DNA from 2 places in the Sphingomonas sp. PP-CC-3A-396 genome. Region 1 is predicted to be linked to the other one. Evidence: predicted binding sites of a transcription regulator. Region 1 holds the regulator's gene; the other holds the start of a gene.

Evidence for each region. Region 1 encodes LexA, which represses DNA repair genes until DNA is damaged. Its sites were predicted from a motif close to GTTCCNCNCTTGTTCT; they were not measured.
Region 2: C8J40_RS11145 (protein ImuA) is a predicted target of LexA. The motif match lies at 1,836-1,851, and genes of this name have one in related genera.

The regions. Positions count from the first base shown of each region.
Region 1 is NZ_SLYF01000004.1:123,609-126,815, forward strand. Features, by position in the region: gene C8J40_RS08945 (molybdopterin molybdotransferase MoeA) at 1-1,009, shown strand, start outside; gene lexA (transcriptional repressor LexA) at 1,078-1,749, shown strand; partial or broken gene C8J40_RS08955 (ComEC/Rec2 family competence protein) at 2,410-3,207, opposite strand, start outside.
Region 2 is NZ_SLYF01000005.1:127,755-130,961, forward strand. Features, by position in the region: gene C8J40_RS11140 (DNA polymerase Y family protein) at 1-1,139, opposite strand, end outside; gene C8J40_RS11145 (protein ImuA) at 1,054-1,818, opposite strand; gene C8J40_RS11150 (hypothetical protein) at 2,012-2,533, shown strand; gene C8J40_RS11155 (HU family DNA-binding protein) at 2,673-2,942, shown strand; gene C8J40_RS11160 (SOS response-associated peptidase family protein) at 2,996-3,207, shown strand, end outside.

The DNA.
Region 1 (3,207 bases):
CCGCTTCGAAGACCTCCCAGGCCCCTGGAAAGTCATCGGCGAAAGCGCCGCCGGCCGCCCCTTCGCAGGCAATGTCGCCTCCAACGAGGCCACCCGCATCTTCACCGGCGCCGCCATGCCCGAAGGCGCCGACACCGTCATGGTCCAGGAAGAAGCCGAGCGTGACGGCGAAACCCTGATCCTCGCCGGCGAAGGCCCGCCGACACTTGGCCGCAACACCCGCCGCAAGGGCCTCGATTTCTCCACCGGCACCCGCCTGATCGCCGCCGGCGATCGCCTCAGCCCCGCGCGCATCGCCGTCGCCGCAACCGGCGGCCACGGCACCCTCACCGTCAACCGTCGCGTCCGCGTCGCCGTCGCCGCCACCGGCGACGAACTCGTCCCCCCCGGCTCGACCACCGACGGCGTAGCGCTCCCCGAATCGAACGGCATCATGCTCGCCGCGATGCTCGCCGACATGCCCGTTGACATCATCGATCTCGGCATTCTGCCCGACAATCTCGAGATCCTCCGCGAAGCCTTCGCGAGCGTCGAGGCCGACCTGCTCGTCACCACCGGCGGCGCGTCGGTCGGCGACCACGACCTCGTCCGCCCCGCGATCGAAGCCGCCGGCGGCACCATCGACTTCTGGCGGATCGCGCTGCGCCCCGGCAAGCCGATGATGGCCGGCCGGATCGGCGAGATGATGGTCCTCGGCCTCCCCGGCAACCCGGTCTCCGCGTTCGTCACCGCGACGCTGTTCGTGAAGCCCGTCGTCGCGCACATGGCCGGCGCACGCGATCCGCTCCCCCAGTCGACCCACGCGCTGCTCGGCGAAGACCTCCCCGCCAACAACGCCCGCACCGACTATCTCCGCGCCGAGCTGCGCGACGGCAAAGCCTATGCCTCGACGATCCAGGACAGCTCAATGCTGCTAACGCTGGCCCGCTCGACCTGCCTCATCGTCCGCCCCGGCAACGCTCCGGTTGCAAAGAGAGGCGAATCGGCGGAAATCCTCGTGATCGCGTGATACGGACGCTTGACGGCGTTAATTATGTTCCATAGAAGTTCCCAGTCTGTTCCGGACGGAGAACCGCCATGCTCACGCGCAAGCAGCACGAACTCGTCTGCTTCATCAACGATCGCCTCAACGAAACCGGCGTCTCGCCGTCGTTCGAGGAGATGAAGGACGCCCTCGACCTCAAGTCGAAGTCGGGCGTCCACCGTCTGATCAGCGCGCTCGAGGAGCGCAACTTCATCCGCCGCCTGCCGAACCGTGCGCGCGCACTCGAAGTGCTTCGCATGCCCGAGCGTGCCGAGAAAAAGGCGCCATCAAAGGCGTCGAACGTAAAGCCCGCGCCCGCTACCGCGCCACAGCCAGCGAACGACGTCGTCGAGATCCCCCTCCACGGCCGCATCGCCGCCGGCGTCCCGATCGAAGCGTTCGAAGGCAGCACGATGCTGGCCGTCCCCGCCGCACTGCTGGGTTCGGGTGAACACTATGCGCTCGAAGTCTCCGGCGACTCCATGGTCGAGGCCGGTATCCTAGACGGCGACTACGCCCTGATTCGCCGCACCGAGACCGCCCGAGACGGCGAGATCGTCGTCGCCCTGATCGAAGACAGCGAAGCCACCCTGAAATACTTCCGCCGCGAAGGCGCCATGGTCCGTCTCGACCCTGCAAACCGAGCCTACGATCCCCAACGCTACGCCCCCGCCCAAGTCCGCGTCCAAGGCAAACTCTCCGGCATCCTCCGCCGCTACGACTGAACTGCCGGGACCGACCTGCGTCATCACGACGCAGGTCGGTCTCGGTTTTTGGTTGCTCAGGAAAAGCGACAGCCTAGCCTTAAGCCAAGTCGCTTCTCCGGCCGACAACAGCGGCCGGATCTCTTAAGCAAGTTAAGCGAGATGTACTGGGCGTGTCGAAAAGCGACTAGTTTTTCGACACGCCCAACCGGCCCCCAAGCGTCCGGAAGCCCCTCTCACGCTCTGATGCATAGTCGCGTTCTCGACTCGAATGCCCAATCTCTGCGTCTCTGCGCCTCTGCGCGAACATCTCGTCCTCAATCTCCAGCGCGGCCGAAGAATTGGTTCACGTGGAGACGCGGAGGGGTTGCGCTTAGGGAAAACGAAGCACCTCCAAACGTCTTCGGAAGGAAGACTAAACAGTCCCCAGCCCGAGCCACCCCGTCATACAACAACCTTCTCCGCGTCTCCGCGTGAACCAGTTCGTCTCGCTGTGACCGCACGGGAAAACGAAAGATCTTGTTCACGCGAAGGCGCAAAGGCGCGAAGATATGGTGCCTGGATCAGCGCCTACCGGCTTTCGCTGGCGGCAAAAAACTGACGTCGGCTTATCGTTCATGGAGGTTTAAGGCCTCCCAAGCGGCATCACCTTCGCGCCTTTGCGCCTTCGCGTGAACAGTTCTATTTTTGACGGCCTTGGCCGGCGCGAAACGCCGATACAGTACCGTGAAACCGATCATGGCGCGGCCTGAACGCGTACGCGGTGCGTTCGAGGAGAGGCGGATCGCGCCAGGGGTGACGATCGCCTGCGTTCAGGATGGTCACGACCGTCCCGCTTCCCAAGGTCAGCGCGACGCCGCCCGTACGCCGGAGTACACGACGATCCAGTTTCAGCCACCGCGGTACGCACCGCTTCGGCAGACCGCGTTCGCTGACGACAACATCGGCGCCGTGACAAGCGGTAATGAACTCAGCAATCGGCACCATATAGTCGCTGCGGGTCGCCAGGATGCGCCACATCCGTCCCCGCGCGCCGATATCGGTAACGCAAAGATCGCGGCTGCACCGCGCATCGGGTTGGTCCGCCAGCAGCAGCGGCTCGCCATCCACGCCACCATTCTCTGCAAGCATGTCGCGCGTATAGTCGCCGGCCCGATCGCGCAGCATCGCAAGCCCCGCCGCCGTCCGCACCGCGACATGGCGCCCGTCGCCGGTCACGAGAACATCCGGCGCGGGCGTCGTCAACGCCCAGACCGCGCCGATCGCCAGTGGTACCAGCCCGAGCCGCCGCCACCGCGTTCGCCACAAGGCGATCCAGATGCCACCGACGATCATCAACGCGAACGCCGCCGTCGGCATAGCGGGCAAGGACCGCACCGATCCTGGCGCGCTGGCAACGATATGCGCGAGCCACAACAGCGCATCGAGCGAGCGCTGGACCAACCACCATATCGGTGCACCCAGCCCGCCGGCGTCCAG
Region 2 (3,207 bases), on a different contig from region 1:
ACGCGCATTCCCGTCAGGCGGAGCGAACGTGCGCCAACGCCCTTCGCCTGCAGCAGCACGACGAGATCGCCCAAGAGGTCACCCATGACCTGTTCGATCGCCTCGGCCGTGCTGATCGGCTCCAGTAGCCGTCGTTCGACCGCCGGGACCTCGATGTCCTCCCGCGGTGTAATTGGCTCTGCGACACCGCCCAGGGCTTGATCCAAGCGCGTTATGGTTGGCAGTCCGAGCCGGCGCGCGAGGGGCCCGCGTGCGACCGGCAGGAGGTCCGCGATCCGCTCGAAGCCAAATTTGCGCGCAGCGGTCAACGCCGTGGGCGTCAGGCGCAGCGCGGCGATCGGCAACGGGCTGAGTGCCTCGACTGTGCCGTGCGGCTCGACGCGAGTAAGATCGGCTTTGCCGAAACGGGCCAGCGCGTGGGCGGCCCCCGGAGTATCGGCGACCGCGACGCGCGCGGTGAAGCCTGCACGACGGCAAAAGGCGAGCAGACGACGGCAGAACCGCTCTTCTCCACCGTGGAGGTGGTCGCAGCCAGCAAGATCAAGCCAAAGGCCATCAGCCGGAGTGACAGCCGCAATCGGCGACCAGCGCCGTACCGCCAGCAAAGCGAGGCGATCGAGGAGTGCTGCATTGGCTTCCGGCTCGAACGGACGAAAGTCGAGATCGGACACCAGCGCGCGGGCGTGGGTGGCGGCCATACCGGGATGGATGCCGAGCGCCTGCGCACCGGTGCAGGCAGCGACGACCTCCTCCCGCCGGCCGACCTTGCCGACGAGAGCAAGCGGCGCATGCTGGACTGGTACTACGATGGGTGGGACGACCAGCAGCGTGGGCATTTGCGCCTTGTACGGGTGGCTTGCCGCTTCCGATCGCCGGCCAAGCTCGCGCATGGGCGGCTTTGCGTGAACTGGAAGCGACGCGATCTGCGCCTCGACCTCTTCTCGCGACTGCGCGTTGGTCCGCGCCCACCTGGCACCAGGCCGCCAACCGCCGCCCCGCGGCACCGAACAGGCACCCGGGTCGTCGTCGACTGGCAGTTGCAAGGCGGGCCGCTCAGGCGGCCGCGTAGCGGGCCGTTCCAACCGTCTCAGCCGCTCGATGGCCAAGTTCGGCAGGAACAGCGAGACGACCCGTCTCATCGCTGCCCTCCAGTATAAGGGAAAAGCCCTCACCGCCGCGTTGCCGCGCTAGTTCGACCATCCATCTCGCGCGGCCTACACCCGCGACCTCCAGCCGCGCCGAAGGCGCGGAGCCGATCCGCCAGCGTGTCCACGCGGCGGATGGTTCCGAGAAAGGATCCTGGTTAAGGCCACGTCGGCGACGCAGCAAGAACACCGGCATATCGGCTTCCGCCGCCACTAGCTGCAGGCGGCGGGTTGCAACCATCGACACCTTGTTGGCTTCCGCCATGATCGCCGAGGGCGTCCCGTCTCGAACCGCGTCCTCGATTACGGCAAGTAACGCCGCGTCATCATAGGGCTGAGCATAGATGACATCTGATGAGGAAAGGCCTGCCTGAGCCAAAGCCGGTGCGTAGAGGTCGGTGCGGCACGTGGCCCACAAAACAGGACCGCTGGCATTGGCCGCCTCGCGCGCCGCAATACCGGCAAGGAACAGTGTCGTTGCGGCATCATCTACCAGTGATCCGCTACGCGCCGTCGCCTCGTGAAGCGCGCCAGCACGCAAGCCCCCGGCCGCAAGTCTTCTATCGATCTCGGTTACGCCAAACGGCAGCACGCGGTAGTCCGTGACCGGCGTGGCAATCGTCCGCAGATGGGCAAGGCTGGTTGCAAGGGACTCGGGGGCGGGGGAAATCATGGTCTAAGACTCTGCTCGTTCCCTTTATGTTCCGTTGCCAAGTCGTACATTGCAAGCACTTTGATCGTCCCGATCCGGGCTGATGACCTGCCTTCCCCCTCGGCGTACGAAGGGGAACAAAAAAAATACGAAGCGGCAACAAATGGCGAATTATTCGCTTTCGTTTGCCCGGTGGGTGACTCATAGAATCATCATGCCGATCCGCCCCGAGAACCGCTGGCTCTACCCGATCGACTGGCGGCAGCTGTCGCAGACGGTTCGGTTCGATCGCGCCGGGGCCAAGTGCGAGGGATGTGGTCGGCCGCATCTGCGCCGTGTGGTCCATCTCGGCGACGGACGCTGGTGGGATGCCGATGTCCGGTGCTGGCGGTCGGATCGCGGCAAGCGTATTTCCATGAAGACCGGGGTCGTGCTGGCGTCGATTCGGGTGACCTATGTCGTCCTGGCCTGCGCGCATCTCGATCACGATCCGGGCAACAGCGCCTCTTCGAACCTAAAGGCGCTATGTCAGCGCTGCCACATGATCCATGATGCAGCCGAGCATCGCTGGCAGCGCTGGTGGAATGTCTTTCGGCTCCGTGCGAGCCGCGATCTTTACGAGGATCCTCGCGTCACGCGCGAACGTGTCGCCAGCCACCAGAGATCGATGTTTCGGGCACGCATCGCTTCGGCTGCAAGGTCGGCGATCGGCCCCTGCCCTGAGGTGGCCTCATAGACTTCGGCTACATCGTGATCGGCAAGCTTATTCAGCATCAGCCGCACAGCCGCGACGCTGGCGTCATCCAGTACTGTCTTTTTCTCGTCGTTCGCCATGGCTAAGGTTCCGCCAATGTTTCCAATGGAGAACGATTAGCATGAACGTAAGTGACCTGGCCAAAGGCGTCGCGGAGGCGACCGGTTCGAACGAAGCCGATGCAAAGAAGGCGATCACCGCCGTATTCGACCAGATCGCAGCCGCCGCCGTGAAGGGCGAGGAAGTTTCGATTCCAGGGTTCGGCAAGTTCACGGTCAAGGACCGTCCGGAGCGCGAAGGCCGTAACCCCGGCACCGGTGAGGCGATCACGATCGCGGCTTCCAAGAAGGTTGCGTTCACAGCCGCCAAGGGGCTGAAGGACAAGCTGTAAGACGTGCGCGCCGACGAGTAACCTCGTCGGCGCCAACTTGAGGGATACGCTTCGTGTGCAACCGGTATCGTATGACGGCAAAAGACGTCGACCTCGCGGTCGCCTTCGGTATCCGGCCTCCATATGAAAAGGACGTGGAATACCCCGTCGGTGATATCTTCCCGACCGGCAAGAAGACCCCGTTCTACGGCAAGGTAATCGTGCAGGACGCCGCGGAACGTAAGCTCGAGCGGATGGAATGGGGTGTACCAACGCAGGTCCCCAG